Regions from separate parts of the Rhizobium sp. AN68 genome, predicted to be linked through region 1. Evidence: riboswitches for the same ligand, from Rfam matches in the RefSeq annotation. Region 1 holds a riboswitch; each other region holds the start of a gene.
The links. Region 1 has a riboswitch for thiamine pyrophosphate ahead of thiC (phosphomethylpyrimidine synthase ThiC). Riboswitches for the same ligand answer to the same signal wherever they lie in the genome.
Positions count from the first base shown of each region.

Region 2: linked by a shared signal. The riboswitch ahead of RBH71_RS05610 (ABC transporter permease) and the one ahead of thiC (phosphomethylpyrimidine synthase ThiC) in region 1 are both predicted to bind thiamine pyrophosphate.
Region 3: linked by a shared signal. The riboswitch ahead of thiB (thiamine ABC transporter substrate binding subunit) and the one ahead of thiC (phosphomethylpyrimidine synthase ThiC) in region 1 are both predicted to bind thiamine pyrophosphate.

Region 1 covers NZ_JARWMI010000003.1:2,445,606-2,455,628, forward strand. Annotated here, with positions in the region: gene modB (molybdate ABC transporter permease subunit) at 1-180, shown strand, start outside; gene modC (molybdenum ABC transporter ATP-binding protein) at 177-1,253, shown strand; gene RBH71_RS24970 (winged helix-turn-helix domain-containing protein) at 1,222-1,620, opposite strand; gene RBH71_RS24975 (P1 family peptidase) at 1,624-2,628, opposite strand; gene RBH71_RS24980 (thiazole synthase) at 2,690-3,463, opposite strand; gene thiS (sulfur carrier protein ThiS) at 3,468-3,665, opposite strand; gene thiO (glycine oxidase ThiO) at 3,634-4,638, opposite strand; gene thiC (phosphomethylpyrimidine synthase ThiC) at 4,640-6,463, opposite strand; TPP riboswitch at 6,558-6,669, opposite strand; gene RBH71_RS25000 (acyl carrier protein) at 6,850-7,101, shown strand; gene RBH71_RS25005 (acyl-CoA dehydrogenase family protein) at 7,101-8,282, shown strand; gene RBH71_RS25010 (amino acid--[acyl-carrier-protein] ligase) at 8,287-9,195, shown strand; gene RBH71_RS25015 (DUF1839 family protein) at 9,202-10,023, shown strand, end outside.
Region 2 covers NZ_JARWMI010000002.1:472,982-483,004, forward strand. Annotated here, with positions in the region: gene RBH71_RS05600 (alpha-glucosidase) at 1-517, shown strand, start outside; gene RBH71_RS05605 (TadE/TadG family type IV pilus assembly protein) at 602-1,891, opposite strand; TPP riboswitch at 2,073-2,175, shown strand; gene RBH71_RS05610 (ABC transporter permease) at 2,304-3,089, shown strand; gene RBH71_RS05615 (ABC transporter substrate-binding protein) at 3,086-4,030, shown strand; gene RBH71_RS05620 (hydroxyethylthiazole kinase) at 4,033-4,773, shown strand; gene thiE (thiamine phosphate synthase) at 4,760-5,422, shown strand; gene thiD (bifunctional hydroxymethylpyrimidine kinase/phosphomethylpyrimidine kinase) at 5,419-6,216, shown strand; gene RBH71_RS05635 (Lrp/AsnC family transcriptional regulator) at 6,443-6,901, opposite strand; gene alr (alanine racemase) at 7,029-8,195, shown strand; gene RBH71_RS05645 (D-amino acid dehydrogenase) at 8,203-9,459, shown strand; gene RBH71_RS05650 (GntR family transcriptional regulator) at 9,512-10,023, opposite strand, start outside.
Region 3 covers NZ_JARWMI010000003.1:2,605,183-2,615,205, forward strand. Annotated here, with positions in the region: gene leuC (3-isopropylmalate dehydratase large subunit) at 1-823, shown strand, start outside; gene RBH71_RS25690 (DinB family protein) at 886-1,392, opposite strand; gene RBH71_RS25695 (TetR/AcrR family transcriptional regulator) at 1,490-2,086, shown strand; gene RBH71_RS25700 (M48 family metalloprotease) at 2,099-3,559, opposite strand; gene RBH71_RS25705 (thiamine ABC transporter ATP-binding protein) at 3,867-4,583, opposite strand; gene thiP (thiamine/thiamine pyrophosphate ABC transporter permease ThiP) at 4,580-6,205, opposite strand; gene thiB (thiamine ABC transporter substrate binding subunit) at 6,225-7,238, opposite strand; TPP riboswitch at 7,277-7,387, opposite strand; gene RBH71_RS25720 (VOC family protein) at 7,433-7,825, opposite strand; gene RBH71_RS25725 (ABC-F family ATP-binding cassette domain-containing protein) at 7,917-9,743, opposite strand; gene RBH71_RS25730 (thiamine diphosphokinase) at 9,748-10,023, opposite strand, start outside.

The sequences.
Region 1 (10,023 bases):
TCCAATATTCCCGGCGAAACCCAGACGCTGTCCGCTGCCATCTACACTTTCACGCAGGTTCCGGGCGGCGATGCAGGCGCATTGCGGCTGACCATCGTTTCCGTCGTGATTTCCATGTTGGCCTTGCTCGTCTCGGAGTTTCTGGCCCGCATCATCGGCAAACGGGTGAGCATGGAATGACGCTTTCTGTCTCCACCCGCCACCGCCTCGGCTCCTTCGAACTCAACGCGTCATTCACCTCTGATGGCGGCGTTACAGCGCTTTTCGGACGCTCTGGCTCCGGTAAGACGTCGATGATCCGCATCATCGCAGGTCTGCTGCGGCCAGATAGTGGTCAGGTATCGCTCGATGGCGAAGTGCTGGCCGATAGCGGAAAGCGCCTGTTCCTGCCGGCGCACAGGCGCCATTTTGGTTATGTTTTTCAGGAAGCGCGGCTGTTTCCTCATCTCAGCGTTGCCCAGAACCTGAACTACGGCAAATGGTTCGCTACGGAAAAATCTGAGCGGGCGAATGAAAACCGCATTATCGATATGCTTGGCATCGGCCATCTTCTCCAGCGTCGTCCGAACAAGCTTTCCGGCGGTGAAAAACAGCGGGTCGCCATCGGCCGCGCACTCCTGTCATCGCCCAGACTACTGTTGATGGACGAACCTCTCGCCTCACTGGACGAGGAACGAAAGGCCGAGATCATCCCTTATCTGGAACGGCTGCGCGACGAGACGAAAATCCCGATCGTCTATGTCAGCCACTCCATCCAGGAAGTCGCCCGCCTTGCCGACCGCATAGTTGTTATGAAGGACGGCAAGGTGGAGGTACAGGGAAAAGCGGCCGACGTGCTGTCACGGTCGGATTTTAGCGCACATCTTGAGCGACGAGAAGCGGGCAGCATCCTTTCGGGACACATCGAAAGCTTCGATGAAAGGCACGGGCTTGCTGCCGTAAGGCTCTGCTCGTCGCTCCTGCAGGTTCCAGCAAAAAGAGGAACACCCCGCACCCCGGCACGCGTGCTGATACCGGCGCGTGACGTCATGCTTGCCACGGCAAAACCCGAAGGCCTGAGCGCACTTAACATCCTCGAAGGCCATATTGCCGGCATCTCGACCAGCGAAGATGGCATGGTAACCGTTCAGGTGGATTGCGGCGGCGATATTATCCAGTCGCGTATCACCGATCTGTCGCGCGAACGTCTCCAGCTGGAACCCGGGAAACCGGTACATGCGATCATAAAGTCGGCGGCTCTCGATCCGTATTAGTGATGGCGGCATCAGGATTGCGGTTGGCCTCAAGCCAGTCGATATCCTTGCGCAGGGCCTCATCCATCCGCTTTTCCATGCTGCGATAACGTTCAAGCAATTCGGCACCGAATGCGGTCAGCGCAGCCCCACCACCCTGCTTGCCGCCCCGCTGGGACTCGATCACCGGCTGCCTGAACATATGGTTCAGCGCATCCGCAAGCAGCCATGCACGGCGATAGGACATGTCCATCGCTCGCCCGGCGGCCGAGATCGAACCGGTCTCGACAATCAGCTCCATCAACTCGATCTTACCATGGCCGAGACGATCTCCGGGCGGAAAATCGATGCGGAGAACGGGCTTCAGTGGCTGATGTATATTGCTCATCGGCTAGAAACCCCGGCCATGAAGATCGCGATAGGCTTTCTGCGCACCGAGCTGCGGCAGAGCCGTCGCCTCGTAAACACCGCGCGCCACTGCGCGCGCCATAACGATGGTAGCGAGATGGCAGAGTTCCGCGAAATGAGCGCCGCCCTCAAGCGGCTTCTCACCGGTCGCAGCCGAAAACATGGTGTCGCCGTCGCTCGGCAGATGGGCGGGCAGCACGGCGCGCGCCAGCCCGTCATGCGCCATGATGGAAAGGCGGTGCGCCTGCGCTTTGGTAAGGACGGCATCGGTGACCACGGCGCCGATGGTCGTCGCGGTGAGGTTGACGCCCTTGAGACGAAGCGCGGTATGATCCGGTTCGAAACGATCAGGAAAACCGCAGTCGCCGAACTCGCCCTGCTCTTCAAAAGGCGCAGACCAGAAATGGCGGCTGCTGCCAACGGTTGCCGAGCCAAGCGCATTGACGGCGACGATGGCCGCCACCTTGTAACCGCCGGAACTGATAGCGCTTGCCGAACCAAGTCCGCCCTTGAAGGTGGCGGTGGTCGCCCCCGTTCCCGCGCCGACTGTTCCAAGCCCGAAGGGCTCCGCACGCGCCGCCCTGAAAGCCGCATAGCCCATCTCGCGATAGGGCGAATGCAGCCCCCACTCCTTGTTGCCACCATTCAGCAGATCCATGAGGATCGCCTGCGGCACAATGGGAACACGGGTGGAACCGACTTGCAGGCCACGCCCGATCTCGCGCAGACCGGCCTGAACACCACCCGCCGCATCCAGCCCGAAAGCCGAACCGCCTGAAAGTACGAAGGCATCCACGGTTTCCACCGTCATCGCCGGGTCGAGCAGGCCGGTATCACGACCACCGGGCGCCCCGCCAAGAACCGAACCGGAGGCGATTACGGGTTTTTCGAAAACGATTGCGGTGACGCCGGAGCCGAGTGCAAGATCGGTGACATTGCCGACCAAAATCCCATTGATATCCGTCAGAAGATTATTTCGTGCCGCCATGCCGTTCCCCTTTTCTCCCGGTATCCCGCCGCCACGGGGCACTGTCAACGCAAAAGGTGAATCAGGAAAATACCGCCGTGCCAATCACCGGTGTCGAGGGAATGGCCATATCTCTCGGCTCCAGCGGCCCCGCCACAAAAGCCTGATGCCCGGCCTCAATGGCGCGGGCGAAAGCTTCCGCCATGCCGACCGGGTCACCCGCCCCCGCGACCGCCGTGTTGAGCAGAACGGCATCGTAACCAAGCTCCATCACCGTCACCGCATGTGACGGCCGGCCGATACCGGCATCGACGATCAGCGGCACATCCGGAAAACGCGCCCGCATGGATTTCAGCGCCATCAGATTAAGCGGCCCCATGGCGCTGCCGATCGGCGCGCACCAGGGCATCAGCACCTTGCAACCCGCATCCAGGAGCTTTTCCGCCACGACAAGATCATCAGTCGTATACGGAAAGACTTCGAAACCATCGTCGCAGAGAATTTTCGCCGCTTCGACGAGCGCAAACACATCGGGCTGCAAGGTGTCGTGATGGCCGATGACCTCCAACTTGATCCAGTTGGTGTGAAAAACCTCACGCGCCATCTTCGCCGTTAGCACCGCTTCCTTCACGGTATGGCAGCCAGCCGTATTGGGCAGAATGTAACGATCCAGCTCGCGGATCAGCTCAAAAAACTGGCCACCCTTCTTGCCGCCTGCCGTTTCCCGACGCAGCGAAATCGTCAGAATATCCGTGTTGCTGGCCCGCACTGCATCGGCAAGTACGGCGGGAGACGGATAACGCGCCGTGCCGAGCAGGAGGCGCGACGAGACCTCACGGCCATAAAGCGTCAGCATGGCCTCAACCTCCCTGCATCGGCGAAAGGATTTCGACACGGTCGAACGCCTTCAATCGATAATCGGCGCGCTCTTCCGAATGCACCAGATCGCCATTGACCGCCGTCGCCAGCCACTCGCCTTCATAATCGAGGCTGGTGAGTAACCCGGCCAGCGTCTCGGTGGCGAGATCAAGCTCGTCGCCATTCACCAGAAGTTTCATGATCCTGTTCCTTTCCAGAGATATCTTGGCAGACGATTTCAGCCGCCTGCCGCGCCATCGCCGGCGACAGCAGGAAGCCATGCCGGTGGGCGCCGTTGATGAAGACGGTCCGGCCGTCCTGCGTAACTTTCGGCAGATTGTCGGGATAGGCGGGGCGCACGCCCGTTCCGGTCTCGATGATTTCCGCTTCGCCGAAGGCCGGATGCACGGCATAGGCGGCGTTCAGAAACTCCATCATCGAGCGCGCTGAAATGGCTCCGGCATCCTCTGTCTCGATCATCGTGGCCCCCACCATGAAGCGACCCGGCTCACGCGGCACAATGTAAAGCGGAATGCGCGGATGTAAGAGCCGGACGGCGCGCGACAGGGAAACCTCTGACGTGGCTAGATAGAGCATTTCTCCCCGCACGCCGCGAAGATTGGCAATCTCGCCCACCGCCGCAGCGCCGGTGCAATCCACCACCCGATCGAACGGCTGCTCATCCACCGGAATACCCATATGAAACCGCACGCCCAAGCCGCAAAGCCGCGTATGCAGCGATTTGAGCGCAAGGCGCGGATCGAGATGCCCCTCGCCCGCGAAATAAAGCCCGGAGCGGAACCGCCCGGCAAGGTCAGGCTCCAGAGCGGCGATTTCACCCTCATCCACCCATCGGTACCCTGCGGTTCTGGATGCGAAACGCGAAAGCTCAGCTTTGTCGCGGGCGGGCGCGACGACCAGCGTTCCGTGTCTGATGACAAGGCCGGGGGTCGCCTCATCCCACCAGTCGAGAGCCGCCTGGCCGAGCGTCAGTACCGCCTCGTCCGCACTTTCACGCTCGCACCAGGGCGCCAGCATTCCGCCCGCATAAAAGGATGCGCCGCGCGAGGCTTCAGCATTGCGCTCTGAAACCTCCACGGTTGCGCCGCGCCGCGCCAGTTCGAAGGCCGCCGTCAGACCGGCGACCCCCGTTCCCTTAACAAGAACACGCATGCTACTGGCCGTCTGCCGGGGTCGCGAGCGGCATGTAAAGCTCGCCACCTTCCTTGAAGCGCGCGGCCATGGCCTCCAGCCCTTCCTTCTGCGCCTCGGCGCGGATGTCGTGGGAAATCCGCATCGAGCAGAATTTCGGCCCGCACATCGAGCAGAAATGCGCGACCTTGTGCGCCTCCTTCGGCAGGGTCTCGTCATGGAAGGAGCGCGCCGTGTCCGGATCCAGCGACAGGTTGAACTGGTCTTCCCAACGGAACTCGAACCTTGCACGCGACAGCGCATCGTCCCGCACCTGTGCCGCCGGATGCCCCTTGGCGAGATCGGCCGCGTGAGCCGCGATCTTGTAGGTGATGACACCGACCTTCACGTCGTTACGATCAGGCAGACCGAGATGTTCCTTCGGCGTGACATAGCAGAGCATCGCCGTGCCAAACCAGCCGATCATCGCTGCCCCGATGCCGGAAGTGATGTGGTCGTAACCGGGGGCGATATCGGTCGTTAGCGGCCCAAGCGTATAAAAGGGCGCCTCACCGCAGGTCTTCAACTGCTTGTCCATGTTCTCCTTGATCTTGTGCATCGGCACATGGCCGGGGCCCTCGATCATGACCTGGCAATCCTTCGCCCATGCGATCTGTGTCAACTCACCGAGCGTCTCCAGCTCGGCAAATTGCGCGGCGTCGTTGGCGTCGGCAATCGAACCGGGCCGCAACCCGTCACCCAGCGAGAAGGAAACGTCATAGGCACGGCAGATATCGCAGATCTCGTCGAAATGCTCGTAGAGGAAGCTTTCCTTGTGATGATGCAGACACCACTTGGCCATAATCGACCCGCCGCGCGAGACGATACCGGTGACACGGTTGACGGTAAGCGGAATGTAATGCAGCCGAACACCGGCATGGATGGTGAAATAATCCACGCCTTGCTCCGCCTGTTCGATCAACGTATCGCGGAACACTTCCCAGTTCAGGTCCTCGGCAATGCCGTTGACCTTCTCCAGCGCCTGATAAAGCGGCACCGTGCCGATCGGTACCGGCGAATTGCGGATGATCCATTCGCGGATATTGTGGATGTTGCGCCCGGTCGAAAGGTCCATGACGGTATCGGCACCCCAGCGGATCGCCCAGACCATCTTCTCCACCTCTTCGGCCATGGAGGAGGTGACGGCGGAATTGCCGATATTGGCGTTGATCTTGACCAGAAAATTACGGCCGATGATCATCGGCTCAAGCTCGGGGTGATTGATGTTGGCCGGGATGATGGCGCGACCCGATGCGACTTCCTGACGGACGAACTCTGGCGTCACATAATCGGGTATCTGCGCACCGAAACTCTCGCCATCACGAGCCAGCTTCTCCTTCGCCGCTTCGCGCCCCAGATTTTCGCGAATGGCGATGAACTCCATTTCCGGCGTGATGATGCCTGCCCGCGCATAGGCAAGCTGCGTTACGGCTTTTCCTTCCGTGGCCCTCAGCGGCTGGTGGCGCACGGCAAATTCAGGCGTCAGGCGCTCGCCAGTGGCAAAGCCGTTATCCTCCGGTTTGACGTGCCGACCGTCATAAGCCGCGACATCGCCGCGCGCTACAACCCAGTCGTGACGCAGGCGCGGCAGACCCTTTTCGATCAGAACGTTATGCAATGGATCGGTATAGGGGCCTGAGGAATCATAGACCGTGACCGGCGGTTCTCCCGCCGTCGGGTGGACGGCGATTTCGCGCATCGGCACGCGAATATGCGGATGCAAAATTCCGGTTTTGTGGATTTTCGTGGAGGCGGGATGCGGCCCGGTTGTGACGACAAGCGGGATATTCTTGGCAACGATATTCATCATGAGGCTCCAAAGTTTGACAGTGGAGACCCAGTTCGAGCCGGAATGATGGAAAATACCGACGCGTCGGCAGCGCAAGTTACACGCAATCCGACCTTCGGTCTTTGCACCGTCCCTACGCCAGTATGAACTGGATCAGGTTCAACGGGTCACTGCGCATAAAAGCAGAATCTCAGCCCCTTGACGGGACACCCCTGGTGAATGGACACAAGAGAAAACACCGCCCGACATTTGTCAAGGGTGCTGCTGATGGCTGGCAAAGGTGGACGAACAACAAAAGCGCCGTTAGTGGTAATTAACCTAACGGTTTAGGCGAATATTATCGTTTTCAAATTAACGATAAGCACAAACCATCCTGATGTTAAATTCATGGGAGATAAGTCGGAATGAATGCGACTATTCGTGAAATACTGGCAAAATTCGGCCAGCTTCCTACCCCCGTCGATACGATTGAAAACGAAGCAGATCTTTATGCAGCAGGTCTTTCTTCCTTTGCCTCGGTGCAATTGATGCTGGGTATCGAGGAAGCTTTCGATATCGAATTCCCCGACAACCTCTTGAACCGCAAGTCCTTTGCCAGCATCAAGGCCATTGAAGACACCGTTAAGCTCATTCTGGATGGTAAAGAGGCAGCCTGATGAATGTGACCGTTGCGCCGCAGGATGAAACGCTGTCCGCGCGCGCAAGCCGCGTCGCAGCAATTGCCGCCAAACACGCGGACGAGGTGGACGTCACCGGTCGCTTCCCGGAGGAAGCCGTCAACGCGCTGAGACAAGAGCGCCTTCTCGGCATTCAGGTCCCGTCCTCTCTTGGTGGCGAAGGCGCATCCATACAGCAAATCGCCGATATCTGCGCCCGGCTTGGCCAGGCCTGTTCGGCAACCGCGATGATTTTCGCCATGCACCACATCAAGGCATCGAGCCTTGTGGAACACGGCGAGACAAGCCCATGGCATGCGGGTTTCATGAGCCGCATTGCAAGCGAACAGCTTCTGCTCGCCTCGGCCACGACCGAAGGCGGAATCGGCGGCAATCTGCGCAATTCCATCTGCGCGATTGAGGTCGAAGGAGAGATCTGCCGGCTGGAGAAGGACGCCACCGTCATTTCCTACGGCAGCAATGCGGATGCCATCCTCATCACCTCGCGCGCCCACAAGGATGCCGCCCCGGCCGATCAGGTGATGACCGTCTTCCTGAAAGATCAGTACAAGCTCGAGAAGACCCACGTCTGGGACACACTCGGCATGCGCGGCACCTGTTCGGACGGTTTCCTGTTCCGCGGCGAGGCGCCGGCGGTGCAGATATTCCCAAAACCCTTTGCGGAAATCGCCGCGCAATCCATGCTTGCAAGCTCGCATCTTCTGTGGAGCGCCGTGTGGTATGGCATCGCGTCGGATGCGGTGCTGCGCGCGCAATCCTTCGTCAGGACGGCTGCACGCAAGTCGCCCGGTGTCACACCGCCAGGCGCTATCCACATTGCCGAAATTTCCACCAAATTGCAGGTGGTCAAATCCAACGTCATTGCGGGCGTAAAGGCTTACGAAGACACCAAGAGCGACCCGGACAAGCTGATGTCCATGGCGTTCGCGGTTGCCATGAACAATGTGAAGATCTGTTCTTCGGAAACCATTCTGGAGATCATCGACCAAGCGATGCTGGTCTGCGGCATCATGGGTTACAAGAACGGTACGCCCTACAGCCTTGGCCGACACCTTCGCGACGCGCATTCCGCGCGCCTGATGATTTCCAACGACCGTATTCTCGGCAATTCCGCCAATCTCCTGCTGGTTCACAAGCAGGACACCAGCCTCTTGGGATAAGACCATGGATATGCAAACATCGTTTCTCGATCGACTGTTCGAAGAAGGCCTGCTGATTGAAACGGGTGTCGATGGTCTTTACGGACGGAGCGGCCAGTTCGAGGATGTCATTGCCGCATTCGAACGCCTGATCGACCGCACCGGCGGCCCGGACAGTGCAGAGGCGATCCGCTTTCCGCCCGGCATCAACCGCGCCTATTTCGAAAAGAGCGGTTACATGAAAAGCTTCCCGCAGCTTGCGGGCACGGTGCATTCCTTCTGCGGTTGCGAACTTGACCATGTCAGCCTTCTCAAATCCATGGATGAGGGCGGCGACTGGACAAAGGACCAGAAAGCAACCGATATCGTGCTGACGCCGGCCGCTTGCTATCCTCTTTATCCGACCATCGCCAAGCGCGGCGCATTGCCTTCCGGCGGCGGTCTCTACGACATCCAGTCCTATTGTTTCCGCCATGAACCCTCGAAGGACCCGGCACGTCAGCAACTTTTCCGCATGCGGGAATATGTGCGCATGGGCACGGAGAGCGATGTGACCGAATTCCGCCAGACATGGATGGATCGCGGCGTGGCGATGATGGAAGCCGTGGGCCTTGATGTGACCATCGACGTGGCCAACGATCCCTTCTTCGGCCGCGCGGGCAAAATGCTCGCCAACAACCAGCGCGACCAGAACCTGAAATTCGAACTGTTGATCCCCGTCACATCCGCCACCAACCCGACGGCCTGCATGAGCTTCAATTACCATCAGGACGCCTTTGGCCAGAAATGGGGATTGAACCTCGACAATGGTGATGTGGCTCACACCGCCTGCGTCGGTTTCGGCCTTGAGCGCATTGCGCTGGCACTTTTTGCGCATCACGGACTGGATGTAAAAACATGGCCCGAAAAGGCCTTGAAAACACTCTGGGGCTAACCATTCATGCGGCAGATTTTCCCCGGTCTCGATCCCAAAAACTATGTGCAGCACTCGCTTCATTCGTCGGAAAGAATGTGGCCGGAGACCAATTGCTACATCGATTTGTGGATCGAGGTGCTGGCCTCGAAAGGGTTGCCGCCTGAGGCCATGTTCGGCTTCACCCTGACGCAGGATTTCGAAGGCGACCAGTTCACCTTCTTCAAGGTGCCGCTGGAAGATCTGGAAGCACTTTATGGCGTTCGAGCCACCGAACTTGCGATCTTCGACCGGGTAGAAAACCATATCGAAGCGCAGCTGGAGCGCGGTCGCATCTGCCTGATCGAGATGGACAGCTTCTATATGCCCGATACCCACGGGGTGGGTTACCGGAAGGAACATGGCAAGACCACCATCGCCATCAACCGGCTGGACCTTGCAAACCGGGAACTCGATTATTTTCATAATGCCGGCTTTTTCCACCTGTCGGGCGAAGATTTCGACGGCCTGTTCCAGCATCATCTGAGAGAGAGCGAGCCGCCCTTCCTGCCCTATACGGAATTTGCGAAATTTGCAGACAGCAACCCTTCGCCGGCGCATATCCGCAAAACGGCCGAACGGCTGCTGAAGTTTCATTTTTCACGGCGACCATCCGACAATCCGGTCAGGTCTTTTGCAGCCGTGTTTCCGGCTCAGGTCGAGAAGGTGGCAGACCGTCCGTTTGGCTTTTTCCACAAATATGCCTTCAATACGCTGCGCCAGCTCGGCGCCAATTTCGAACTGGCGGCGAGCCACCTCGAATGGCTGGACAAGAGCGAATTTGCTGAAGCGCGAGACCACGCGCTGCGC
Region 2 (10,023 bases), on a different contig from region 1:
CCTGTTCGGCAATGTCAGAACCCCGGAACTCATCATGCGCTGGACGGAGATGGCAGCCTTTACTCCTGTCATGCGAACCCATGAGGGCAATCGCCCGCGCGACAATCTCCAGATCGATCAGGACGAGACCGTTCTTGGCCATTTTGCCCGCATGACGGCAATCTATGTCGCACTCGCCCCCTATCTGAAATCGCTTTCCACTGAAGCGGCCGAAAACGGCCTGCCGGTACAGCGCCCGCTTTTCCTGCATCATGAGAACGACCGGCAGACCTATGCCATTCAGGACAGCTATCTCTATGGGGCCGACATGCTGGTCGCACCAGTGTGGAAGGCGGGGGAGACGCAGCGCACGCTTTACCTTCCGGGCGATGGGGAATGGATGCATCTTTGGAATGGCGCGCGGTATTTTGGCGGGCACGAGATCACCGTGGAGGCTCCGATAGGCCAGCCGGCTGTGTTCTACCGCGCTGAAACGCCCTTTACTGCGTTATTTGAACAGCTTCGCAATATCGCTTGAAGCATCACCTTCCGGCCATTTCAAAAAACGCCGCAAATATTGCGGCGTTCAACCGATGCTCTAACAGGCCTCGCTAAACGGCCATCAGCCCGTCAGGCGTGGTGATGTAATGGCTTTCTTGAACAGCACCGTCATCGCGTCACTGATGCCCTGGGAGGGGCTGACTTCGAAATACAGGCCCGGGGAAGCGCAGCTCTGCATGCGTGAGCCGATTTCCGCCTGAAAGGGCTTGATCCAGCTATTATACCAGTCATTCGTCGGCAGCGGCAGATAGGTGGTATAAAGCACCGCGATACGAAAACCCTTTTCCTTCAGTTTCGTACAGTCTTTGATGTCGATCGGCTCCTGACAGCGGCCTCCCGTCAGTTTTTTCGTACAGGAGGACGGCTTGTAACTGTCGCCCACCCCGTCTGAAACAAAGAAAATAACCTTATCCGGGTTCGCCGAGCTTGCGCCCGTGCCCGAACTGCCGACCTTATCTCCAATCTGGATCAGTGCCCGGTCGAAATCTGTTTGCTGGTCGTTGTTGTATCCCTGATAGGGGATTGACATAAGGTTGATTTCACCAGCTTTTTTCTTTGCTGCGTCCAGATCCGATGTCAGCGAAACGACCTCAAGCAGCTTGGTATCTTCCGCCCGTTCCCCGAAGGTATAGACGGCCATGCGATATTGATTGCTGCTTTTGCGCGTGGACTTTGCCGTGTCCATCAGGCTGGCGGTTGCCTTGGCAACCACGTCGATACGCGTCGTAACCCCGAGTTTCTTGGCCTTGAAGTAATAGCTGTTCGGGTCTGCCACGCCGTCCTTCACGATGTGGCAGGCAAAAGCGCATTTATCGCCAGTGTTCGCAACCAGGGTGGCAACATCCGTGGGTGTCGCGCCCACTCCCATGGAGGGCGTATTATCAAGCAGAAGATAGAAATCGCTGAAGGTTTCCGTTTCGTATTTGGCCGTGGCCGTGCCGGCAACCGAAACGAAATCCTTCCCCAGAAGCCCTGAGAGGGTCGTGCTGACCGACGCCTTGAAGCTGACGGACGACTCGACCACATTGCCGTGCTTGATCACCGAGACATCGACAGAGGTAATGGTGTAGTCCGCGTCGCCGCGCTGATTGCCATCGAAGAATGCCCGGGCTTCTTCATTGCCGACGGGAATGACACCGTCCCCCGACATCTTCTTTGCCGCCTGAACACTTGCGGACATATCGGCGACTGCCGCCAGAGCCGCGGAATCCGCCGCCTGCTGCAGATCGGCTTTGACCGACATGCCGCGCGTAATATCGAGCGCCACACCGGCAGCCCCGCACAGAGGCACCATGAGCAGCGCGGTCAGAATGCCAAAATTTCCAGATTTCTCTCGCCAGAAGTTTTTCAAGTTCGCCCCCAACCAATCTGGGAGCTGAAGCTAATACAGCGGAATTGAAAAGCGGTTTCAATAAATAACTAATTTTTGATAAACTTAATATAATCGACAACTAATATGTTCGCGGCAAATTCGCCAATATTCTCGTTAACTTTCAACGTTGACATTACTTCAAAACCCTCCTAGCAAAACAGTCTCTTCCGAGGGGAGCACCTGACGGTGCTGAGATGGCGATGAGCCGGACCCTTGAACCTGATCCGGGTCATGCCGGCGTAGGAACGGAAACTGTAGCGCGTTTGCGGTACTGCCCTTTCTCTTCTCCGCTTTGCCCGGATCTCCGTGATCGCCACAGCTGGAGACCGAACGATGATGATGAAACATCCTTCCCTTCGTATACGGTACGGCTGCGTCTGAGCCCCGGCCGATGCGTGCCTCCCATGCGCTGAAGGGCGTCGTTCTTATTCTGATTGTCTGGCAGCTGGGCATCTGGCTGCTTGCACCGCCCCGCTACATCCTGCCCTCGCCGGCCGATGTTGCCGCAGCACTCCTGCGCCAGCCAGCCTTCCTGTTCGGACAGGCCATGGTGACATCAGGTGAAATGGCTGTCGGGCTTGCGGCTGGCATTGCCGCCGGCATTCTCGTTGCCTTTACGATTGCCGCCGTCCCGCGTTTTGGCCGCCTCGTCTGGCCCATGGTTCTCGTGTTGCAGGCATTTCCGGTCTTCGTGCTGGCCCCCATTCTCGTACTCTGGTTCGGTTTCGGCATGGCCTCGAAAGTTGTCATGACGGCGATCATCATCTTTTTCCCCGTCGCTTCAGCCTTCACCGACGGCCTCAATCGCACGGATCGGACAATCCTCGATGCCGCCTCGCTGACAGAGGCGAGCCACTGGCAAATCCTCACCCGGCTGCGTGTGCCGCTGGCGCTTCCCTCACTCATTTCCGGGCTGAGGGTCGCAGCTCCGCTCGCCCCGCTCGGCGCGGTCATTGGCGAATGGGTGGGCGCCTCCGCCGGGCTCGGTTTTGTCATGATCCAGTCCAATGCCCGCATGCAGACCGACACAATGTTCGCCGCCATGACCATTCTCGCCCTCATGGCGGTGCTGCTGCGGCTTGTCGTCGACCGGGCAACGGCCAACCTCGCCCCCTGGGCCAAAGAAACAGACCATCTCATTCCTTTCAAACATTTGCGGAGACTTTCGGCACCATGAAACGAACTCTTCTTTCCCTCGTCGTCGCGGCAGCAAGCGTGCTTTCGCCTGTGCAATCGCAGGCGGCCGACAAGCTTACCGTGTTGCTGGAATGGTTCGTGAACCCGGACCATGCCCCGATGGTGATTGCCAAGGAACGCGGCCTTTTCGCCGATGCAGGGCTGGAGGTCGAGTTGATCCCGCCCGCAGACCCATCCGCCGTACCGCGTCTGGTCTCGGCAAAGCAGGCCGATATCGGTGTACACTACCAGCCGAACCTCTATCTCGACCACGATGCAGGGCTGCCGCTCGTCCGTTTCGGCACGCTGGTCGAAACGCCGCTGAACACCGTCACCGTTCTGGCCGACGGGCCGATCAAGAGCCTGAAGGACCTGAAAGGCAAGAAGGTCGGCTTCTCGGTTTCCGGTTTCGAGGATGCGATGCTGAAGCGCATGCTGGAGAAGGAGGGACTGACAAAGGACGATGTTGAACTGGTCAACGTCAATTTCTCACTCTCGCCATCCCTGATCGCCGGCAAGGTCGATGCCACGCTTGGCGGCTTCCGTAATTTCGAACTGACGCAGATGAAGCTTGAAGGCCACGAAGGCCGCTCGTTCTTCCCCGAGGAACATGGCGTGCCCGCCTATGACGAGCTCATCTTCGTCACCCATCGTGATCTCGTGAAAGATAGCCGCCTGCCGCGTTTTCTCTCGGCCGTTGAGCAGGCTGCTATTTTCATCACCAACCACCCGCAAGAATCCTGGCAGCTTTTCATCAAGGCCTATCCGAACCTTGACGACGGGCTGAACAAGCAGGCGTTTTTCGATACGCTGCCGCGTTTCGCCAAACGTCCAGCCGCACTCGATCGCACCCGCTACACACGCTTCGGCACCTTCATGCAGGACATGCAACTGATCAAGCGGGCGCCGGCGGCGGAAGACATTGCCGTGGAGTTGCAATAACCATGGCAAACAGTTTTCCGACTGCGGCGAAGGCCGCAGAGATCCTCGAAAGGGTAAGGCAGACGCGCCCGCGCGTGCATTGCCTGATGAACACCGTGGTACAGAAATTCACCGCGGACGGCATTACCGTTGTCGGCGGCATACCCTCGATGACAACCTCACTCGAAGAAATCGGTGCTTTCGTCACGAAAGCCGATGCGGTAACGATCAATCTCGGCACGCTCGACGCCGACCGGCGAAAAGTCATTCGATTTGCCGTCGAGATCGCCCGCGCGGCTGGCAAGCCGTGGATTCTGGACCCCGTGCATTGCGACTATTCGCCATCGCGACTGGCGTTCGCGCGTGACCTGATCTCGCTTGGACCCACCATCGTGCGCGGCAACAGCGCTGAGATGAGCCTGATCGGTGCTGTTCCGAACGCCATCAGGATAGAGACCGGACCTGTCGATAACCTGCGCGACGCCACAAGGAGTGTCAGAATCGTCAACGGTCACCCGTGGATGGCGAAGGTGACAGGCACGGGTTGCCTATCGGGTGGGGTCATCGCCGCCTTCATGGCGGTGGAAAAAGACGCACTGACGGCCGCCGCCGCCGCCCTCGCCATCACGGGTGTCGCAGCCGAACTGGCAGCGAAAAACGCCAAAGGCCCCGGCACATTCGAGCCGGCATTTCTCGATGTGCTTTCAGAAATTTCCGGCGAAGACATAATAAACGATGCGAGGATTGAGCATGAACAAGGTTGATTACCGTCTCAACGCGTTGGTCGATGCGAGCCTCGGCGATGTTGCGCCCTTGGGCGAGCTTGCTCTGGCGGCCGCACTCAACGGCGCGACCATTCTCCAATATCGCGACAAACACGCCTCCACGCGGGAGATGATCGAAAACGCCAGCGCAATTCGCGAAGCCATTGCCGGCACGGGCGTGCCGCTGGTCATCAACGACCGGGTGGATGTGGCGCTCGCCTCTGGCGCGGACGGGGTGCATCTCGGCGCCGATGATATGGATGCCAAAACCGCCAGACGCATCCTTGGAGATAAGGCGATCATCGGCCTCACCGTCAAGAACCGCGCCGATGCCGAGCGGGCGGCCTCCATGCCCGCCGATTACGCCTGCATTGGTGGCGTGTTCGAAACCGTTTCCAAGGTCAATCCAGACAAGCCTGTCGGCCTCGACGGCTTTACGACGCTCCGCACTCTGCTCCGCGAATTGCGGCCGGGCATGCCGGTGGGCGCCATCGCCGGTATCGATCTTGCCCGCGTGCCGAACGTCATCGCCGCCGGTGCGGATGGTGTCGCCGTCATTTCTGCAATCTTCCGCGCAAACGATATTGCCAGCACAACCAGGGACTTCCGCGCGGCAGTCGATGCAGCGCTGAAAGCGAGACAGCCATGACAGCAATCGCATTGACCATCGCCGGCTCAGACAGCGGCGGCGGCGCGGGCATTCAGGCCGACATCAAGACTTTTTCGGCACTCGGCGCCTATGCCGCCAGCGTCATCACCGCCATCACCGCCCAGAACACCAAAGGTGTGACGGCAGTGGAGGATATTTCCGTCGCCACCATCGTCGCGCAGATGGACGCTGTTTTTTCCGATCTTGCCGTCAATGCGGTGAAGATCGGCATGGTATCGCGGATCGAAACCATCGCGGCCATAGCTGCAAGGCTTCGGCAGCAGCCCCAGCCGGTGGTGCTCGACCCCGTGATGGTTGCGACCTCCGGCGACCGTCTGTTGCATGCGGATGCGATCGAGACATTACGGCGCGACCTGCTGCCGCTCGCCACCATCGTCACGCCGAACCTGCCTGAAGCAGCGCTTCTCACCGGCTTGCCTATTGCAGACACCGAGGCGGAGATCACCCGTCAGGCCGAGATGATCCTAAAGGTGGGCGCGAAAGCCGTGCTCATCAAGGGCGGCCATGGCGACGGGCCGCAGAGTACGGATTATCTGTTTGCAGACGGCACCGTGCAGGCGCTTTCCGCTACGCGAGTTGACACGAAAAACGACCATGGGACCGGCTGCACGCTGGCGGCGGCGATTACGGCTCATTTGGCCAAGAGTTGTGAATTGCGTGAGGCGGTTGGTCTTGCGAAGGACTATCTGAATGGGGCGCTTAACGCTGGTCGGGGGCTTGCCGTCGGGAACGGTCGGGGACCGGTGCATCATTTTTATCGGTGGTGGGAGTGAAGGTTAGAGTGGAGCGTAGGGCTTACCCCCCTCTGTCCTGCCGGACATTTCCCCCTCAAGGGGGAGATCGACAAGTGGCCTGCCCCGGGCGTTTTAGTTGGCGGACGAGATCGCGATACCGACGTTAATGGGGACCGAGGCGAAAACCTCACCCGATCTCCCCCCTTGAGGGGAAGATGTCCGGCAGGACAGAGGGGGGTGAGCCCCACGCTCTGCGCATCCGCCTTCACCGCGCCTTCGGCGTCGCCAGCACATTCCTGATCGCAAAACTCGAATGAATCCGCGAAACACCCGGCAGCTTCGACAGAATCTCCTTATGGATGCGCTCGAAATCGCCCGCACTTTCCGCCTCACATCGCAGGAAATAATCCGACCCGCCCGTCATCAGGTAACATTCGCGGATTTCTGGATAACGCCGCACCGCGTTCTCAAACCTGTTGAGAAAATCCTCCGTCTGGCGGTCGAGCGTGATCTGCACGATGACCGAGATCACCTCGCCGCCGGCAAGGCCGCTGGTCAGCGCCGTATAGCCCCGGATGATACCCTCCCGTTCCAGAATATCGACCCGGCGAAGGCAGGCAGAGGCCGAAAGGCCGACTTCCGCAGCAAGTTTCGCATTGCTGATGCGGGCATTGAGCCGGAGCAGGCGAATGATGTGGCGGTCGGTCGCGTCGAGTGACGACATAGAAAATTCCAATATGACAATGAAAGTTGCGTATATTGCATTTTTATCGCATCTTATTCGAACAATAGCCAAGAAATTCGACAATCGTTGCAATACTCTCATGTGATAAAAATGAGGGTGAACGACCATGGACATGCAGATCAGCCGCCAGCAGGCAGCGGGTGGTGCAAGCGGCCATCTGACCATCGATCTTGGCGCATTGCGCGATAATTATCTCGCGCTTGCGGCAATGGCACCCACATCGCAGACGGCAGCGGTCGTCAAGGCTGACGCATACGGCCTCGGCGCGGATATCGTCTCGCAGGTGCTGTTTGAAGCGGGCTGCCGGAATTTCTTCGTCGCCCATATCGATGAAGCGCTGGCGCTCCGGCTGCGTCTTTCAGCGGAAGCGCGGATTTTCGTCCTCAACGGGCTTCAGCCCGGTAACGAAACCTCCTGCGCAGCCATGGCCGTCACACCGGTTCTGAATTCGCTCGAGCAGATCGCCCAATGGGCGACCCACGCCAAAAATCTTGGCAAGACATTACCCGCCGCAGTGCAGATCGATACCGGCATGTGCCGTCTCGGCCTCTCTCCCGAGGAGCTTGAAGTCCTCGCCTCCCGGCCGCAACTGCTTGATGGTATCGACATCGCCTTCGTGATGAGCCACCTCGCCTGCGCCGACGAGCCGGATCACCTCTCCAATGCCGCCCAACTCTCTGTGATGCGAAAAGCCGCTGCAGCTTTTCCTGATGTATCCGTCTGTTTTTCCAATTCCGGCGGCATCTTTCTGGGCAACGACTATCACAACTCCCTGCTACGCCCCGGCATTGCGCTTTATGGCGGCGCGCCCTCCGTTACCCGTCCCAACCCGATGAAACCGGTCGTCCGGCTTAATGTCGCCGTTATTCAGACCCGCGAAGTTCCCGCCGGATCGCTGGTCGGTTATGGTGGCTCTTTCGAAGCGGCCGGGCCGACGCGGCTTGCGACGATCGCGGCTGGTTATGCCGATGGCCTGCCGCGATCGCTCAGCAATCGCGGTGCGGCATGGTACAATGGCGTTCGCCTGCCCATTGCTGGTCGAGTTTCAATGGACAGCATCATTCTCGACATATCCGCCCTGCCCTTGGGAACATTGACGCAAGGCAGCTTCGTGCAGATGATCGGGCCTGACCAGACGCTGGAAGACATTGCCGAGGATGCGGGCACGATCGCCTATGAAATCCTGACCGGCCTCGGACGCCGTTACCGCCGCAATTATATTCAGCCGGGCGAAACCCCGGCCGTCGCTTCAACATCTGTCAGCCATAAGTGAGACGATCATGAACGTCACTATCCTCGGAGCCGGCGTCGTCGGCGTGACCTCCGCCTGGTATCTGGCCAAAGCCGGACACAAGGTGACGGTGATCGACCGCCAGCCGGCGGCAGCACTTGAAACCAGCTTTGCCAATGCCGGCGAGGTTTCCCCCGGCTATTCCTCGCCATGGGCCGCGCCCGGCATTCCGATGAAGGCCATGAAATGGCTGTTCATGAAACATGCCCCGCTCATCATCCGCCCGACCGCCGATCCGGCGGCGTGGCGCTGGATGAGCCAGATGCTGCGCAATTGCACATCGGCGCGTTATGCCATCAACAAGAGCCGCATGGTGCGCATTGCCGAATATAGCCGCGATTGCCTAATGGCGCTGCGCGACGAAACCGGGATAGAATACGACCAGCGCATGCAGGGCACACTGGAGGTTTTCCGCACCCAGAAGCAGTTCGACGCCATCGGCAAGGATGTGGACGTGCTGACGGCAGGTGGCGTGCCTTTCGAAATTCTCGACCGCGACGGCTGCGCCGCCATCGAGCCCGGCCTTTCTCCTTCCAGGGAAAAGATCGTCGGCGGACTGCGCCTGCCCGGTGATGAAACCGGCGACTGCTTCATGTTCACCACCGAACTTGCGCGCATGGCTGAAGAGGCGGGAGTCACCTTCATCTACGATACCGGCATCATGCGCCCCATCGTCGAGGCAGGCCGTATCAAGGCCGTGGAGACCACCAAGGGGCTGGTGGAAGCCGATATTTTCGTCGCCGCACTGGGCAGCTATTCCCCGCAATTCGTCCGCCAGCTCGGCCTTACCCTGCCGGTTTACCCGGTCAAGGGCTACTCCATCACGGTTCCGATCGTGAAGGAAGAACGCGCGCCCGTTTCGACCGTGATGGACGAAACGTTCAAGGTGGCGATCACCCGGCTCGGCTCGCGCATCCGCGCCGGTGGCATGGCGGAAATCGCCGGTTTCAGCAAGGATCTGCCCGCAGCAAGACAGGAAACTCTGGCCCATTCGGTGGAAGACCTGTTCGGCGGCGCAGGTGACCAGAGCCAGGCGAAATTCTGGTGCGGCCTGCGCCCGATGACGCCGGATGGTACGCCTGTCATCGGCGCCACCCGCTACAGCAATCTTTATCTCAACACCGGCCACGGTACGCTTGGCTGGACCATGTCCTGCGGCTCGGCCCGTGTGCTTGCCGATCTCATCAGCGGGAACAAGCCCGAGATAGACACGCACGATCTGGCACTCAGCCGTTACGCAGCCTGAAGTGCGACAGGGCGGCGCTTATCCCCGTCTTAAGGGCGCGGATGGTGGCCGCTCAAAGTGCCAGTGCATCCTTCAGCGCCAATCCTTCCTTCATGCGAAGGTCGAGATCGGCCTCGATGTGATCGAGGTGCTGCAGCATCAAGGCACGGGCCTTTGCCGCATCCTTCGCCTCCAGTGCATCGAGCAGGTCGGCATGATCGTTGTGGCCGCAGCTTGAAACGCCCGAGCGCCCGTAGAGCGCGATAACCAGCGACGAGCGGGCGACCAGTTCGTCCATGAATTTTTCGAGGATGGCATTGCCGGCAAGCGAGGCCAGCATCAGGTGGAAATCGCCTGATGCCTTGATTTCCGCGCGCCTGGCGTGCGGGCCGCGCTCATGCTGGTGGCGGCTTTCCTGAACCAGATGCTCTCTCAGCTGCTTCACCGCCGCAGGCGTGATCTTTTCGATTGCGGCGTCCAGAACGCCGGGCTCGATCAGCCGTCGCGACGCAAAAACCTGCCGCGCTTCGTCCGGTGTGGGATTGGAGACAAAAGCGCCGCGGTTGCGCTCGGCCTTGACCAGTC
Region 3 (10,023 bases), 160 kb from region 1:
AGCGGGCGGCACCGGCCATGTGATTGAATTTGCCGGTGAGGCAATCCGCTCGCTCTCCATGGAAGGCCGCATGACGGTTTGCAACATGACCATCGAGGGCGGCGCCCGTGCAGGTCTGATCGCGCCTGATGAGACCACCTTTGACTACATCAAGGACAAGCCGCGCGCGCCAAAGGGCGAGACGTTGGAACAGGCCATCGCCTACTGGAAAACGCTGAAATCCGATGAGGGCGCCCATTACGACAAGATCGTGGTGCTGGACGCCGCCAATCTGCCGCCGATCGTCTCCTGGGGCTCATCGCCTGAGGACGTGACGTCCGTCGAGGGCATCGTTCCCAATCCGGATGATATCGAGGAAGAAAACAAGCGTACTTCAAAGTGGCGTGCGCTGGACTATATGGGCTTGAAACCCGGTACACGCATCACCGATATCGCCATCGACCGCGTTTTCATCGGCTCCTGCACCAATGGCCGCATCGAGGATTTGCGCGCAGCGGCAAAGATCGTCGACGGCCGCAAGGTCGCGCCCACCGTCTCGGCCATGATCGTGCCCGGCTCCGGTCTCGTGAAGGAACAGGCGGAAAAGGAAGGTCTGGACAAGATTTTCCTCGAAGCCGGTTTCGAATGGCGCGAACCGGGCTGCTCCATGTGCCTTGCCATGAATGACGACCGCCTGAAGCCTGGCGAACGTTGCGCCTCCACCTCGAACCGCAACTTCGAGGGCCGCCAGGGCTACAAGAGCCGCACCCACCTCGTCTCCCCCGCCATGGCAGCGGCGGCGGCCATCGCCGGTCATTTCGTCGATGTGCGCGAGTGGCAATAAAATCCTGAAGCCACGCTTTTATGGAAGCCACCTGCCCCGCACCGGGGCGGGTGGCTTTTGCATTACAGGCCTTGCAAACGCCGTTGCGGCTGCGTTCCGTGCAGGAAAACGGCAAAAGTATCCCAGGGCGGCGTGATGGAGAGCTGGCTCAAAATACGCGCAACCTCACCTCGATGAATACCTGCATGCAGGATCATATGTGAAACCATTTCGGCCCGGGACATGTAGCCTTTGTCACCGTCCGTAAAGGTGAAAGCGACAAATTCGCCAAGCGATTCCGGCGATGTTTTCTCGATGTAGTCGAGATACCAGCCATCCAGAGCCGCGACCTCCTTCGCAAGATCATCCAGCTGCGGCGTTGCCTCGGTATTGTCGGAGAGAAAGCCGTGCGCCGTTCCGGTGAGATGGCCCGAAAAAATCCTTGCGACCACGTAGTAGTGATTGATGAGCCGAATTGCGGTATGCCGTTCGGATGCGTTTTGGCCGGGATCGAGTTGTTGCAGCTTCTCGAACAAATCCCTGTTCGCCCATGCGTGATAGCCGAGCAAACTCCTGAGTAAATCTTTCACGGCAATATCCTTTACATCCGGAAAATGTGAGCACTATGTTTATATTTTCGTCATGGAGGCTGCCTTGTCTACTCGCATTGCCAAACGCAAGACCACGATGCGCAAAGAGCCGCGTCAGGAGCGTTCGAAGGCCACGGTAGATGCCGTCGTCCACGCAGCTGCTCGCATTTTGAGCGATCATGGATGGGCGGGTTTCACCACCAACAGGGTCGCCGAAACCGCCGGCGTCAGCATCGGCTCGTTGTACCAGTACTTCCCCGACAAGATTTCGATTGTGGAGGCAGTGCGCCATCGCCACCTCAAGGACTGTCTGGTCGTCATGAAAAGAGTGGCCGAGCAGCGGAACGCCCTCCCGCAATTCGTGGAGGAACTTGTAACCGGCATGATTGTGGTCCACAGCATCCATCCCGGCCTTCACAAGGTCCTTCTGGATGACGCACCCAGCCATGAGGGAATGAACGATCCCAACAGCGCTTTCGAAAAACAATATCTCGGTCTTTATTCGGAAGCGCTTGATGCCCATATGACGGCCGGCTCAAGGGCGGAAAGCGGGACTATGGCACTGATCGTGTCCGACGCCATCGACGGCATCATTCACAACGCCGCCCGACGTGGGCAATTGCAGTCACCCAAAATCAAACGGGAAATGATCGCACTCGTTGAGGCTTATCTGTGCCGGGAAACCAGCAACTGAGAGACCGCCAAATTACTCCGCAATGATCTTCACCCGCTGGCCGGGCTGAAGCGTGGCGGTGGCGCTCATCGCATTCATCATGCGGAACATGTCGAGCTTGCGGTCGGTCCCCATCATCCTTGCGGCAATCGTTGCCACGGTTTCACCGGGCTTGACCGTCACCACGCGCACGCGCAGAGGTTTCAACGATGCGATCTCCTGCGGCGTCATCTTGCGGAAACTCGTGCGCAACACGTTGGCGATGGAATCGAGCTGCGTGTTACCCTTCGGCACGGCCGTCAGGAAGCGGAATATCTGCTGACCGACACGGATGACGGTAACGTCAAAGTCCCATTTGTCCGCCGTCGCACGGGCTGTCGCGGCCTCCAGACCGTTGATCTGCGTTTCCTTCACGGTTTCCGGCATCAGGCCGGCAACCCAGCCGCTGGTAAGGTAATTGGCAAGAGTGGTCTGTTTCGGATCGGCCACGCCGTCGAAACGGATCGCCACATCGCCCGGCCCCGTCGCAAGAACGGCCTCCACCTTGTTGTCGATGACGAAACCTTCCGGCACATCGAAACGGATACCGAGCGTTCCGTGCAGGAAGGTCTGGCCCCGGACATAACCCTCCTGCGGGCTGTCGCCGTAAAGCAGGCCGTCTATGCCATCCAGAAACCAGTCGCGACCACGATCCCCGACCTGACCGTCCTGACCGAAGGCGCGGGCATGCCGGCGTGCAAGCTCGATGCGCTGCGGCGTGTTTGGGTGGCTGGAAAGAAAGTCGAGGCTCTGGTCATTTTCGGGATCAGCCGAGGAGAAACGCGCATAGGCTGCCATGGAATCCAGAAACCGCGGCGATGCGAAGGGGTCGTAGCCGGCCTCACCCAACATGCGCACGCCAATCACGTCCGCCTGCAATTCCTGCTGGCGCGAAAAAGCCGCAAGCCGCAGCTTGCCGCGCGCAAGCGCCTGCTTGCCGGCGAGATCGCTCGACAGAACCTCGGCGACCACGCGGCTTGCAATCACCTCCGCCTCTTCCCGGCGCTGGCGCTCGATGCCGTGGTTTGCGGTAACGTGGCCCATCTCATGCGAAAGCACGGCGGCCACTTCCGAGGCATCGTTGGCGAGAGCCAGAAGCCCGCGCGTCACGTAAAGATACCCACCCGGCAGCGCAAAAGCGTTGATAGCAGGCGAGTTGAGGATGGTGATGCGATAGGATTGCTGCGGATTTTCCGAAACAGCCGTCAGCGCGCCGGCGATACGGGCGACAAGCCGCTCCGTCTTGGCATCACGATATTCGCCACCATAACTCGCCACAATACGCGGATGTTCGCGCGCGCCCATCTGCGCACGGGGATCGTTCTTCTGCACCTCTTCCACGGTCTGCGGATTGTCCGAAGGTCGCAAGGTGGACTGGTAGGCCGGGCTGAAGAGAGACTGACACGATGACAGGAATACGGCAGACGCCGTCAGCACGGAACACACGGCAGCCATCCTGCCCGAACGGCGAAGGCCTGAACGGGAGAAAAGCCTCCACTGCGCAGTCATGCTATTTCTCATTCTCTATGCCTGCCCCTAACGTTCCTGATCATCCGTTAATTGCAGACCAGAATAACAGATTCGCCCCAACGAGCCATGAATGTCGAAACGGTAAAAACGATCCATCAAGTCCGGAATATTCCTGAAGAACGCAATAATTCTCGTCTTTTCTCGGGCAACGACTTGAAACTGGCAAGTGCAAATTAACGCCATTGAAGTTATCTAAAGCGATTGCCAGCGGCACGCGTCGAAAATAAGGCGATCAGCCGTTCAGAAAACTGTCGACCGCCTTCACATTTTGTGTGGCGAAGAAATCTGTGGTCGAGCCAGCATAGACAACGCGGCCACGATCAAGAAAAACCACCCGCTGCGCCAGCTTTTTTATGTCGTCTGGATGGTGCGTAACAATAATCGCCGTATTTTTTGTTTCGGCATGCAAGTCGAGAAGCAGGGAGGTCATGCCCGCCCGCAGCCCCGGATCTAGCGCCGCGAAAGGCTCGTCCAGCAGCATGACCGGTTTTTTCCGGACCAGCGCACGCGCCAGCGCCGCCCTTTGCCTTTCCCCGCCGGAAAGCGTGCCCGGCAAACGTTTGTCAAAACCCGCAAGACCAACGCGTGCGAGCGCCACGTCGATCCTCTGCCTGTCTTCCGCCCGCATCTTCAGCCCGGGGCTGATGCCGAGCGCGACATTGGTGAAGATATCGAGATGGGCGAAAAGATTATTATCCTGGAAGATCGAGGAGACCGGTCGTTCGGAAGGATCGAGCGCCTTCATGTCCCGCCCGCCGATCAGGACGCGCCCGGAATCGGGCAATTCAAAACCAGCGATGAGATTGAGGAGCGTCGACTTGCCAGAACCGGATGCACCGACGACGGCAGTCATCTGGCCTTGCGGGAATATACAATCGAGATCGAAATCCTGCGTTCCGAGCCGCAGTCTGACCTTGTCCAACCCCACGGCAAATTCGTCACCCGTCATATGCTCGCCCTTGCTGATTGGGATTGCCGTGAAACGCCGCCCGCGGCAAGCAGCAGGCAGACGACGCCAAGGATGAACGCGTATCCGGCGGCATCATTGGTGCGGTAGCTGCCCATATTGCTATAGACCAGCCATGGCAACGTGACGAAATTTTCCGATCCGAACAGGGCGACCGCCCCGAGATCACCGAGCGACAGAGCCATGGCAAAGGAAAACGCCATCAGCAGCGGCCGCCGCAGTACCGGCAGATCGGCGAACCGCAGCCGCGTCAGTCCCTGAAGCCCAAGGCTGGCGGAGAGCCGGGACGTGCGTAAAAAATGGCTGGTGAAGGCTGGCTCCAGCACCCGCATGGCAAGCGGCAACGCCATCAGCATGTTGATGAGCGCCACGAGAACGGGAGCATAAAAACTGACATCTCCAAAGGGCCGCAGCAACAGGAACCACCCGCTTCCCAGCACGACGGGCGGCACCAGCAGCACCAGCGATGACCCCGCCCCGAGCGTGGCGGACAAAAGGCGCAAGGGCTGAGCCGCGTGCCGTCTGGAGCCCACGGCCTGTCGCGCACCGATAATCGCAAAGCAGCAGAGCACGACGAGAGTTGCGGAGAGCGCAGCGATTGCAAGGCTGGTCGCCGCCGCACGCAGGAAGATCGGCGCTGACAAAAGACGCGGCAGATCGGCCCCCAAACCCGAGACGGTTATGGCAACAAGCGGCAGGCCGACCAGCAGAACCGCAAAAATGATTGCCGCTCCGTCCCACAGGCGCGCGCCAACGCGCTTGCCGTCGAAACGGCGAACAGGGCGGCCAAGCGAGGCAATTTCCGCCTCGGGCGATGGCAAAAAGGCAAGAAGGCCGAGCAGAACTGCTGTGACTGCAATCTGCAAAACCGAAAGCGCGATTGCCCTTTGCGGATCGAAATCAAACCGCAGCGCCTGATAGATTGCGACCTCAAGTGTCGTCGCCGCCGGTCCACCGCCCAGCAGAAGCACTAGCGTGAAGCTGGTGGCGCACAGCATGAAGACAAGCCCGGCAATACCGGGAACAAGCCGCGAGACGGCCGGCCACTCGATGAAGCGGAAAACCGAAACCGGCCCCATGCCAAGACTTGCCGCCATCCGCCAATATTCGCCCGGAATCCGCTCCAGCCCGGCCAGCATCAGCCGCACCGCAAGCGGCAGATTGAAAAACACATGGGCGATGAGAATGCCGGAAAGGCCGTAAATACTGAAGGGCTGCTCCGCACCGGCAAAAACAAGGGCAGTATTCAAAACACCCTGCCTGCCCCAGATCGTGATGATGCCGAAGGCGCCGACGATGACCGGCAGCCCCATCGGCACAGCCATCAACCTGATAATCCAAATCCGCCCCGGAAAATCCTGTCTGCGGGAGAGCGCAAGCGCCACCGGCAGGCCGAGAACAATGGAAAGAACAGTGGACAACGTTGCCTGATAGAGCGTGAAGCGCAGGATGCGCAGCGTGTAGGCATCCACGATTCCGGTGGCGGATGTGCCGGCATCGAAAGACAGGAGTGCTGATACAGCAAGCGCCATGAACAGGAAAACGGCGGCAAACGCCGCCGTTCCGCCAATGATCGACCATCTGTAGTCGCGACGCAGCATCATGCGCGGGCGTGCCTCTTGCTCAGTTCATGCTCATGGCCGCAAGCCATTCGTCGATCCAGGCCTTGCGGTTCTTCGCCACCTCTTCCGGGTCCATCAGGAAGGTCTTCTGCGGTACGACGAGTTTGGAAAATGCCTCGGGCAGGGGCGTGGACGTTGCCGCGACCGGCATCATCCAGTTGTTTTCCGGAATGGCATCCTGAAATCCTGATGTGAGCGTGAAAGCGAGGAACTGCTTCGCCAGTTCTTTGTGCGGCGCGTTTTTGAGAAGGCCGGAAACCTCGATCTGGATGTAATGCCCCTCGGAAAAACCCGCGGCCTGATAGCGATCCGTCTTTTCCGAGACCATGTGATAGGCAGGCGACGTGGTGTAGGAGAGCACCATCGGCACCTCACCCTTGGTGAAAAGGCCATAGGATTCCGACCAGCCCGGCGTAACAGTGAGAATGCGCTTCCGGAGCTTCGCCCAGGCTTCCGGTGCCTTGTCGCCGTAAACGGACTTCACCCAGAGCAGCAGGCCAAGCCCCGGCGTGGAGGTGCGCGGGTCCTGAATGGCGATTTTCTGTGAAGGATCGCCGTCCACCAGATCCTTCAGGCTCGTCGGCGGATTTTTTATCGTCTGCGTGTCATAGACAACGGCGAAATGACCGTAGTCGTAAGGGACGAAAATGTCGTCCTTGTAACCGCCCGGCACCTTGGCCGCCGATGCATCGATACCGCTGATATCGAAGAGGCCGGTCTGTTTCGCTTCCGCGACCAGATTGGTGTCGAGACCAACAACGACATCCGCCTTCGACGCCGCCCCTTCAAGCTTCAGGCGGTTGAGCAGCGCCACGCCATCCGCCACACCGACGAAATTGACCGTGCAATCGCACACTTTCTCGAAGGCCTCTTTCACCTTGGGGCCGGGACCCCATTCGGAAACGAAGCTTTCATAGGTGTAGACGGTCAGTTCCTGTCTGTCCTGAGCAGTGGCAAGACCGGGCAGAAACAACGAAACGGCAACGAGGGAATTCAGGAAAAGACGACGGCGCACGGGTATCTCCTCAAAAAACGAAAAGGGAAATAGCCGCTTGCCTTAAGCCGTCTAATCCCTCCGCCGGTATGAACCGGATCAGGTTCTTCGGGTTGGCAAGCCTCTCAGCCTTTTGCACGCAAGCACAAAAGACACCCCGTTAGATCAAGATGATGATGTAGTCCCGCTGTCTCTGATTGGCAAGATGGCTGCCGTCAGGCCTGCTGCACCATGTGCACCAGTTCCCAGACATGGCCGTCGGGATCCTGAAAACTACCGGCATACATGAAACCGTGATCCTGAACCGGTTTCCAGCTGCTGCCACCCGAGGCGAGCGCCGTTTCGATCATCCGGTCGATTTCCTCACGGCTTCCCGCTGTGAGACAGGTCAGGACCTCGGTGCTGCGTGTGGCGTCGGCGATATCGCCATTGATGAAATCGCGAAAACGCTCCTCCTGAAGAAGCATCACGAAGATGTTCTCCTCAACGATCATGCAGAGCGTGCGGTCATCCGAATATTCCGGATTGAAGGTGAAACCGAGAGCCGTGAAGAAGCTTCTCGATGTCTCGATATTCTTGACCGGCAGATTGACGAAGATCATGCGCATTTTCTGAACTCCTCCGAACCCGCACAGGAAACGGCAATTCCGCCTCCCTGTCAAAGGTGGATGAGACCTCAGTCAAGAAATCGCGACCAAGTCACCCTTCAATTTCCTCGCGCAGCATCTCCAACTCCAGCCATTCCTCTTCCATGGCTTCGAGCTTTTCGCGCAGCTTCGTCATTTCCTGCGCCAGCGTATTGAAGGTAGCCGGGTCCTTGGTGAACAGATTGGGATCGGCCATACGCTGCTCACGCTTGGCGATTTCGCCCTGCGCCTTCTCCATTTCCTTTGGAAGGTTTTCGAGCGCAAATTTTTGCTTGAAGGAAAGCTTGCCCTTGGCCTTTGAGGGGTCCTGCGACGCGGAGGCGGAAGGGGCGGTCTTTGCCTTTTCCTGCTTCTCCGCCTTGCGCTTTTCTTCTGCGGCACCCTTGCGTTGCGCCATCATGTCCGAGTAGCCGCCGGCATATTCGATCCAGCGTCCATCCGGCTGGTCCGGATTGGCGGGCGCGATTGTGGAGGTGACGGTACGGTCGAGGAAATCGCGGTCGTGGCTGACGAGAATGACCGTGCCGGAAAAGCCCGCAACGATTTCCTGCAACAGATCGAGCGTTTCGATATCGAGATCGTTGGTCGGCTCGTCAAGGATCAGCAGGTTGGTAGGCCGCGCCAGAATGCGCGCAAGAATAAGACGGGCGCGCTCACCACCGGAGAGGTTGCGGATGGGCGTGCGGGCCTGTTCCGGCTGGAACAGGAAGTCCTTCATGTAACCCGTCACATGTTTCAACTCGCCATTGACCAGCAAATTGTCGCCGCGACCGTCGGTGAGGTAATGAGCGAGCGTATCGTTTGGATTGAGATCTTCACGCTTCTGGTCAAGCGTCGCGATTTCCAGATTGGTGCCGAGCTTTACCGTGCCGCTATCGGGCTGAAGCTGGCCGGTCAGCATCTTCAAAAGCGTTGTCTTGCCGGCACCGTTCGGCCCGACGAGACCGATGCAATCACCGCGATGCACGCGTAGCGAAAACGGCGCGATGATCACGCGCTCGCCGTAAGACTTGGTGATTGCGTCTGCCTCGATGACCAGTTTGCCGGATTCCCGCACCTCCGCAGCCGTCGCCTGCACGCTCCCCTGCGGTCCCTTGTGGCCGCGATAGTCCGCACGCATTGCCTGAAGCTCGCCCACGCGGCGCATGTTGCGCTTGCGTCTCGCGGTCACGCCGTAACGCATCCAGTGTTCTTCACGCTCGATGGCCTTGCCGAGCTTGTGCTGCTCCAGCTCTTCCTCTTCCAGCACCTTGTCGCGCCATTCCTCGAAATACGCAAAACCGCGATTGAGACGACGGGACTGGCCGCGATCCAGCCACACGGTCGAGGTCGAAACCTTTTCCAGAAAACGCCTGTCGTGCGAGATCAGCACCAGCGCGCTACGCGTCTGCTGCAACTCGCCTTCAAGCCATTCGATGGTGGGCAGGTCCAGATGGTTGGTCGGCTCGTCCAGCATCAGAATATCGGGTTCAGGCGCCATGACGCGGGCAAGGGCCGCACGCCGCGCTTCGCCGCCGGACAGGCTATCCGGATGTTCCTGTCCCGTCAGGCCCAGATGCTCGAGAATATAGGTAACGCGATAGGGATCGTCGCCAGGTCCCAGCCCCGCCTCGGCATAGGCCTGCACGGTGTCGTAACCGGCAAAATCCGGCGCCTGCTCCAGATAACGGATGGTGGCGGAGGGGTGACGGAAAACCTCGCCCGACTGCGCCTCGACCAGACCGGCGGCGATCTTCATCAGGGTCGACTTGCCCGAACCGTTGCGTCCGACAAGGCAGATGCGGTCGCCCGGCTCCACCTGAAGATTGGCGCCGTCGAGCAGCGGGGTCACGCCGAAGGTCAGCTTGATGTCATCGAGTTTCAAAATTGGGGGTGCCAAGGCGTCAGGCTCCGGTCAGATCATAATGGCGGGCGAGCACGATGGCTTTTCCGCTTTTCAGCGAGAAATGCACAGGGCCGCCATTCGCGACATTGGAAATAGTGCGGGAAGAGCCGAAAGCAAGCGGGAAATCCTTGAGAGGATAACGCACATTGCCGATATCGAGCCCCACAAGGTCGGTAAACCCGACAACGGAAAACAGCGCACCGGGTGGCAGATCAAGGTCGAACGACCCCGCCAGCAGCGGGCGGGCCTCCTCTTCGCCGGAGGTCAGCGTAAC